One region of the Streptomyces sp. NPDC050418 genome, then DNA from elsewhere that is predicted to be linked to it. Evidence: riboswitches for the same ligand, from Rfam matches in the RefSeq annotation. Region 1 holds a riboswitch; the other holds the start of a gene.

Region 1 (4,206 bases):
GCGCGGCCGGTGCGAGGTGCGCTGCGGATCGACGAGCTTCAGTGCCGTCTCCCGGCGCCGTACGGTCCACGCGTGCAGCGCGAGGATCCCGCAGACGGCCACGAACTGCACCATCGTCAGGACTGCCGCCGTGTCGAGGGCGAGCAGCTGCGCGGTCTGCCGGTAGATCTCGACCTCAAGGGTCGCGAAAGCGGGTCCGCCGAGGATCATGACGACCCCGAACGAGCTGAACGTGAAGAGGAAGACCATCAGCGCGGCCGCCGCGACCGCGGGCCCGAGCGCGGGCAGCGTCACCTTGCGCCAGGCCGCGAACCGCGAGGCGCCGAGCATCCGCGCGGCCTCCTCCTGGCGCGGGTCGAGCTGCGACCACAGACCGCCGACGGTCCGTACGACGACCGCGTAATTGAAGAAGACATGCGCGAGCAGGATCGCCCACACCGTGGTGTCGAGCCGTACGCCCCACGCCTCGTCGAGCAGCCCGCCGCGCCCGAGGAGCGCGAGGAAGGCCGAGCCGACGACGACCGTGGGCAGCACGAACGGCACGGTGACGACAGCCCGGAGCAACTGCTTGCCGGGGAAGTCGAAGCGCGCGAAGACATACGCGCCTGGCAGCGCGATCAGCAGCGTGAGCGCGGTCGAGGCGAGGGCCTGCCAGGTCGTGAACCACAGGACCTGGCCGATCGCCGGATCGGAGAGCACCTCGCCGAAGCGCCCGAACTGCCAGCCCTCGCCGGTCTTCAGACCCCGTCCGACGATCGATGCGACAGGATAGGCGAAGAACAGCGCGAAGAACGCGACCGGCACGGCCATCAGACCGCACCGGATCGCGCTCCCGCGCAGGTCCCTGCCCCGGGATGCCGCCCGGGGTGTTACTTCACGACCAGCGACTGCCACGACTTGACCCAGTCCTCACGGTTCTCCGCGATCTTCTTGGGGTCCATCGTCTGCGGGTCGTCGACCTTCGCGCCGTGCTTCGTGAAGAGCTCGGGCAGCGTCGCGTCCTCGACGACCGGGTTGACGAACATGTTCAGCGGCATGTCGTCCTGGAACTGCTTCGAGATCAGGAAGTCGATCAGCGCCTTGCCGCCGGCCTCGTTCTTCGCGCCCTTCAGAAGGCCCGCGAACTCGGTCTGCTGGAAGCAGGTCCCGGTGGAGACCCCGGTCGGCGCGGTGTCGGTCTTCTTCTCCGCGTAGAGCACCTCGACGGGCGGGCTGGAGGCGTACGAGACGACGAGCGGACGGTCGGCCTTGGCCTTCTTGCCGCCGGCGGAGCCCGAGAACTCCTCGTTGTACGCCTGCTCCCAGCTGTCGACGACCTTGACGCCGTTGTCCTTCAGCTTCGACCAGTAGTCCTGCCAGCCGTCGTCGCCGTACTGCGCGGCGGTGCCGAGCAGGAAGCCGAGGCCGGGCGAGGACGTCGCGGCGTTCTCGGTGACCAGCAGGTTCTTGTACTCCGGCTTGACCAGGTCGTCGAAGGACTGCGGCGGGTCGAGCTTCTTCTCCTCGAAGTACGCCTTGTCGTAGTTGACGCAGATCTCACCGGTGTCGACGGGCGTCACCCGGTGCCCGTCCTTGTCGAGCTGCAGCTTCTCAGGGATCCGGTCCAGGCCCTTGGCCTCGTACGAGGTGAAGATGCCGTTGTCGAGAGCGCGCGAGAGCAGCGTGTTGTCGACGCCGAAGAAGACATCGCCCTGCGGGTTGCCCTTGGACAGGACCGCCTTGTTGACGGCCGATCCGGCGTCGCCGCTCTTGAGGACCTGGACCTTGTAGCCGGTCTTCTTCTCGAACGCTGCCAGCACGTCCTTCGACGCGTTGAACGAGTCATGGCTGACCAGCGTGACGGTCTTCGACTCCGTGCCGGAGCCTTCACCGGAACCGGACGAGCCGCTGCCGCAGGCGGCGAGGGCGACCATGCCGAGGCCCGTGGCCACGGCGGTGATCGTGACGTATCTGGTGGTGCTCACTGATTCCTCCTGGAAGTGACCAGGAAGAGACGCGGCCCTGCCCGGAAACCGCGGACGGTTTCCGGGCAGGGCGCAACAGCTCGAGTGGTGACCGAACTTCCTACCCAGAATGACCTGGGCAAGGTTCAGAGGGTCTGCGGCGGCCGGGGCACTGGGCCCGATGGCGTCCGCACTCTCAGCGCTGTGGCGCTCCCCTGTCGGAATATGCAGATGTTTTCAGCCAGGCTACCTGCTGACAGCCGGACGCCTGTACGAGTCTCAGCGCTCGGGACGGTCGTCCCTGATCGTCAGCGCTCGGACGCCGCCAGCTGACCGCAGGCCCCGTCGATCTCCTGCCCACGGGTATCCCGGATCGTCACCGGTACACCGTGCGCGGCGATCGCCTCGACGAAGGCCTTTTCGTCCTCGGGCCGCGAGGCCGTCCACTTCGAACCGGGCGTCGGGTTCAGCGGGATCAGGTTGACGTGCACCCGCTTCCCCTTGAGCAGCCGCCCGAGCCGGTCCCCGCGCCAGGCCTGGTCATTGATGTCCCGGATCAGCGCGTACTCGATCGAGATGCGGCGCCCGGACTTCTCCGCGTACTCCCACGCGGCATCGAGCACCTCCCGCACCTTCCACCGCGTATTGACCGGTACGAGGGTGTCGCGCAGCTCGTCGTCGGGCGCGTGCAGCGAGACGGCGAGCCGGCACTTGAAGCCCTCGTCGGCGAAGCGCAGCATCGCCGGGACGAGCCCGACCGTGGACACGGTGATCCCGCGCTGGCTCAGCCCGAGCCCGTCGGGCTCCGGGTCGGTCAGCCGCCGGATGGCGCCGACGACCCGGTTGTAGTTCGCGAGCGGCTCGCCCATCCCCATGAAGACGATGTTGGACAGCCGCGACGGCCCGCCGGGCACCTCCCCGTCCCGCAGCGCGCGCATCCCGTCGACGATCTGGTGCACGATCTCGGCGGTCGACAGGTTCCGGTCGAGCCCGGCCTGCCCGGTCGCGCAGAACGGACAGTTCATCCCGCAGCCGGCCTGCGACGAGATGCACATCGTCACGCGGTCGGGATACCGCATGAGGACGGACTCGACGAGCGTCCCGTCATGCAGCTTCCACAGGGTCTTGCGGGTGGTCTCCTGGTCGGTCGACAGATGCCGCACGACAGTCATCAGCTCAGGAAGCAGCGCTTCCTGGAGCTTGCCCCGCGAGCCGGCCGGAATGTCCGTCCACTCGGCAGGGTCATGGGCATACCGCGCAAAGTAGTGCTGCGACAGCTGCTTGGCACGAAACGGCTTCTCCCCGATCGCGGCAACGGCTTCCTTGCGCTCGGCGGGCGAGAGATCGGCAAGGTGCCGCGGCGGCTTCTTGGCTCCGCGGGGGGCGACGAAAGTGAGTTCTCCGGGTTTAGGCATGGCTGTATCAGTGTCGCAGACAAATGGACGTGACCTGCGGCCGTCGCCCGGGGCCCTGTCACTGACGGTCGCCGTCGCTACCTCTTCAACGCCCGGTACCGCTTCATCAGGGCGGTGATCTTCTCCGAGCGGGCTGCCCCGTTCAGCTCAGTCAGGAGATCATCAGGGCACAGCTCATAGTGATCACCCCACCATCGCCGTCCCTTGTTGTCCCACACCCGATACCCACCGGGGACGCCCCGCGCGACATATCGCCTCTTGCTCACGGCCGGCCGCAACACATATCCGGCAGCGTCCCGTTCAGTTCAGGATCGAGGAAGACTTCAACGTCCTCCCACTTCAGGTCAGGCATGCGGCCATGCTGCCGCACCCTCGGTTGCCGGCGCACAGGAGTTTCGCCACGTCCGAGTCGTGAAGCTACTTCCGCACGCTGCGCGCCAGCCACGGGGTCAGGCTGACCTCGATCAGTTCCTTGTATGTCTCGTCGCCCGGCAGCGGCACGATGAGCCATTCGCCGGGCGGGAAGAACCGTCCCTTGACCGAGGCGAGGCCGCCGTAGACGGAGCGCAGGAAGGCGGGTACCGCGTCCCTCGGGACGTCGTGGAACTCGACGCCGTCGACCACGATCTTCGCGTCGTCCTCGGGGAAGAGCCGTACGTCGACGACGGGTGTGCCGCCCAGCTCGACGTAGGCCTCGTGCGGCAGCGAACCGTCCGGATCGAGCACCACGAAGGCCCCCGCGGAGGTCCGCCGTGAGGTCTGGTCCGCCCCGATGGCGTCGGTGACGGCCATCTCCCGGTTCTCCTCGCGCGCGATCTCGCGGATCGCGGCGACGGCGGACTCGGTGG
Region 2 (4,206 bases), on a different contig from region 1:
AGCGGAACTCGAAGCGGGCGTCCGAGAGGGCGTCGTCCCAGTCCTGGGCGCCGGGGTGGCCCTTGGCGAGGTCGGCGGCGTGGGCGGCGATCTTGTAGGTGATCACGCCCGTCTTGACGTCGTCCTTGTTCGGCAGGCCCAGGTGCTCCTTGGGCGTGACGTAGCAGAGCATCGCCGTGCCCCACCAGCCGATCATCGCGGCCCCGATGCCCGACGTGATGTGGTCGTAGGCGGGCGCGATGTCCGTGGTCAGCGGGCCGAGCGTGTAGAACGGGGCCTCCTCGCAGATCTCCTGCTGGAGGTCGATGTTCTCCTTGATCTTGTGCATCGGGACATGGCCCGGGCCCTCGATCATGGTCTGGACGTCATGCGCCTTGGCGATCTTGTTCAGTTCGCCAAGCGTCTCCAGCTCCGCGAACTGCGCGCGGTCGTTGGCGTCCGCGATCGAGCCGGGGCGCAGGCCGTCGCCGAGGGAGTACGTGACGTCGTACGCGGCGAGGATCTCGCAGAGCTCCTCGAAGTGCTCGTACAGGAAGGACTCCTTGTGGTGCGCGAGGCACCACGCGGCCATGATCGAGCCGCCGCGGGAGACGATGCCGGTCTTGCGGTTGGCCGTGAGCGGTACGTACGGGAGGCGGACGCCCGCGTGGACGGTCATGTAGTCCACGCCCTGCTCGGCCTGTTCGATGACCGTGTCCTTGTAGATCTCCCAGGTCAGCTCCTCGGCGCGGCCGTCGACCTTCTCCAGGGCCTGGTAGAGCGGGACGGTGCCGATCGGGACCGGGGAGTTGCGAAGGACCCACTCACGCGTGGTGTGGATGTTGCGGCCGGTGGAGAGGTCCATGACCGTGTCGGCGCCCCACTTGGTGGCCCAGGTCATCTTGTCCACCTCCTCCTCGATGGAGGAGGTGACGGCGGAGTTGCCGATGTTGGCGTTGACCTTCACCAGGAACCGCTTGCCGATGATCATCGGCTCGATCTCCGGGTGGTTCACGTTCGCCGGGAGTACGGCGCGGCCTGCGGCGATCTCGTCCCGTACGACTTCGGGGGCGACGTTCTCGCGGATCGCGACGTATTCCATCTCGGGGGTGATCTCGCCGCGGCGGGCGTACGCGAGCTGCGTCACGGCCTGTCCGGCGCGGCCCCGGCGGGGCAGCCGCGGGCGGCCCGGGAAGACCGCGTCGAGGTTGCGGAGGTTCCCGCCGCGCGGCGAGGTGTGCTTGATGCCGTCGTCCTCGGGGCGGACGGGGCGGCCCGCGTACTCCTCGGTGTCGCCGCGCGCGATGATCCAGTTCTCGCGCAGGGGCGCGAGGCCGCGGCGGACGTCGGTCTCGGCGTGCGGATCGGTGTACGGCCCGGAGGTGTCGTACAGCGTGACCGACTGGCCGTTGGTGAGATGCACCTGGCGCACCGGCACCTGCAGGTCCGGGCGCGAGCCCTGGACGTATGCCTTGTGCCAGCCGATGGACTTCCCGGCCTCAGCATCGGTGGAGCTGCTGGAGGCAGGCGTGCGTGTGTCCTGTGTGGTCATGAGACCTACTCCCTACGCCGGCATTACCCGGTAACAGGTTCGGCGGTCGACGCAGCCGTGTCCGTACATCTCGTACGGAGGTCAGCGCCCTCTCAGCCCGGTGCTCCGAGCTCCCGCGTGTGCAAAGGTGCCCCCACGCTAGCGTCATGCCGGGCGCGCTGAACAGAGGGCCCCCGTCTTGTTGCGATGATCGGTCCATGACCACCGCGCCTGAGCCACCCCCACAGCCTCCCCGTCCCCCTCGGCCTCCGGAGCATCACGGCCACGGCCACTCCCACAGCCACGGCCCCGCCGCCCCCGTCTCGCGCCACCTGCGCAAGGTGATCGCCGCCGTGCTGATCCCCTTCGCGGTGGCGGTCCTCGCGGGCCTTGTGGTGCTCTGGCCGGACGGCGCCCCGGAGCACGAGCGCACCGGTGTCGGCTTCGACCGGCAGATGTACGCGGCGAAGGTCGTCGACGTCCAGGAGGTCGACTGCGCGGACGTCAACGCGGGGCAGACGCCGGAGCAGCAGCCGGGAGCCGGTGACACGGCGCCGGCGGAGCCGGGCGCGAAGGGCGGCGAGTGCGCGAAGGCGACGGTCGAGGTCACCGAAGGCCCGGGCAAGGGACGGAAGTTCACCGAGATCGTCCAGCCGGACTCGTCACGGAAGCTGCACGAGGGGCAGGAGGTCGTCGTCGCCTACGCCCCCAAGGCGCCGGAGGAACTGCAGTACTCGGTGGTCGACGTGAACCGTTCCACCCCGATGTGGCTGCTGGCCGGGATCTTCGCGCTGGCCGTGGTCGTGGTGGGCCGTATGCGCGGCGTGATGGCGCTGGTGGCGCTGGCGGTGAGCTTCGCGGTGCTCACCCTGTTCATCCTGCCGGCGATCATCCAGGGCTCGAATCCGCTGGTGGTGGCGGTGGTCGGGGCGAGCGCGATCATGCTGCTCGCGCTGTACATGTGCCATGGTCTGACGGCCCGTACGTCCGTGGCGGTGCTCGGCACCCTGATCTCGCTGCTCCTGATCGGGCTGCTCGGCTCGCTGTTCATCGGCTGGGCCGCGCTGAGCGGCAACACGGACGACAACACCGGTCTGATCCACGGGCTCTACCCGGAGATCGACATGAGCGGTCTGCTGCTCGCGGGCGTCATCATCGGTTCGCTCGGTGTGCTCGACGACGTGACGGTCACCCAGACCTCGGCGGTCTGGGAGCTGCACCAGGCCGACCCGTCCATGTCCGCGCGGCAGTTGTACCGCGCGGGCATCCGGATCGGCCGCGACCACATCGCGTCCGTGGTCAACACCCTGGTCCTCGCGTACGCGGGCGCGGCTCTGCCCCTGCTGCTGCTCTTCTCGATCGCGCAGTCGAGCGTGGGGACGGTGGCCAACAGCGAGCTGGTCGCGGAGGAGATCGTACGGACCCTGGTGGGCTCGATCGGCCTGGTGGCCTCGGTCCCGGTGACGACGGCGCTCGCGGCGCTGGTGGTGGCGCGGGACAAGGGGGACGCGGCGCCCGCCGGGGCGGGTGCGGCGCGTGCGGGCCGGGGCCGCGGGCGGCGGCGCAAGCGCTGAGGCCCGTACGGGGCTTCGGCTGCCCTTGCCGTGTACGGCCCTCAGCCCGTGCTGTCCGCCAGGATGCGCCCGAGCGCATCGTCGAGGTGCGTGTCGAAGTCCGCGAGGGCGCGCTCCTGGCCGAGCGGGACCAGCCGGTCCGTACGGTCGAGGAAGGCGATCAGGGGCGCGATGGAGACCTTGAACAGGGCCTGGTCGGTGCCCACTTGGAGCCGGATCAGCGCATCGCTCAGCGGGTCGCTGCCGTGCGGCGCGATGTGCACATCGCCGTCGCCGCAGGGCCGGTTGACGCCGTCGACCAGGAGCTCGCGGCTGAATGCCCAGGTCACCGGGGCGTCTCCCGGCAGATGGAAAGTCAGGCGCACGGCATAGGGGTCACCTGTCTCGTACCGGAGCTCCACCGGAATCCGGAAGGAGAGCTCCTCCGAGACGAGAAAACTCATCATGACCTCTGCGTGTACGGACTCGCGCATCGCCTACCCCGTCGTTCCGTCGTCTGCCGCGTGTTGAGTTTGAGAGGGCCAGGCCCCTGCAAAAGGTGATCAGGAATCATGTTCCCGATACTCCTGGCAGTTTGCTGAACGTGCTCATCGGATCACAAGGAGTGAGTTTTCAGATACTGATAGACCATGCGCCACACCCGTACAAGCACTCGCCACGGCACTTCGGAGGGTGACCGGGGGAGGTGGTGACGCTCACGAATCGGTGCAGTGCTCACAAACCGGAATCGGTGCAGTGCTCACAGACTGATCGAGAACGCCAGGGTGCCCAGCTTCCGTCCCACCTCCGTCTGCAGCCTCCGTGCGGCGGGCAGCAGCCGGGCCGCCTGGTGCGCGGGCAGCGAGATCGCCATGGTGGCGGCGGTGCTGCCGGCGGTGATGGGGATGGCCGCGCAGACCTGGCCGAGCGCGTACTCCTGCCGCTCGATCACCGGCTGCATCCGGCCCAGGGCGGCGAAGCGGCGCAGCAGCGTCTTCTCGTCGCGGACGGTGTACGGGGTGATCGACTGCACGCGGTGCCGCGAGAGATGGTCCCGCTGGGACTCCGTGTCGAGCTGCGAGAGCAGGCACTGGCCGATCGCGTGGGCGTGGGCGGTCTGCCGGAAGTCGGCCCACTCCTCGA

What was found. Region 1 has a riboswitch for thiamine pyrophosphate ahead of ACIBI4_RS29910 (thiamine ABC transporter substrate binding subunit). Riboswitches for the same ligand answer to the same signal wherever they lie in the genome.
Region 2: linked by a shared signal. The riboswitch ahead of thiC (phosphomethylpyrimidine synthase ThiC) and the one ahead of ACIBI4_RS29910 (thiamine ABC transporter substrate binding subunit) in region 1 are both predicted to bind thiamine pyrophosphate.

Annotation. Positions count from the first base shown of each region.
Region 1 covers NZ_JBITIG010000014.1:136,707-140,912, forward strand. The annotation lists gene ACIBI4_RS29905 (ABC transporter permease) at 1-810, opposite strand, end outside; gene ACIBI4_RS29910 (thiamine ABC transporter substrate binding subunit) at 870-1,964, opposite strand; TPP riboswitch at 2,044-2,170, opposite strand; gene rlmN (23S rRNA (adenine(2503)-C(2))-methyltransferase RlmN) at 2,252-3,358, opposite strand; gene ACIBI4_RS29920 (hypothetical protein) at 3,436-3,624, opposite strand; gene ACIBI4_RS29925 (hypothetical protein) at 3,776-4,206, opposite strand, start outside.
Region 2 covers NZ_JBITIG010000007.1:526,725-530,930, reverse strand. The annotation lists gene thiC (phosphomethylpyrimidine synthase ThiC) at 1-1,531, opposite strand, end outside; TPP riboswitch at 1,524-1,658, opposite strand; gene ACIBI4_RS20200 (YibE/F family protein) at 1,729-3,084, shown strand; gene ACIBI4_RS20195 (SsgA family sporulation/cell division regulator) at 3,126-3,557, opposite strand; gene ACIBI4_RS20190 (IclR family transcriptional regulator) at 3,824-4,206, opposite strand, start outside.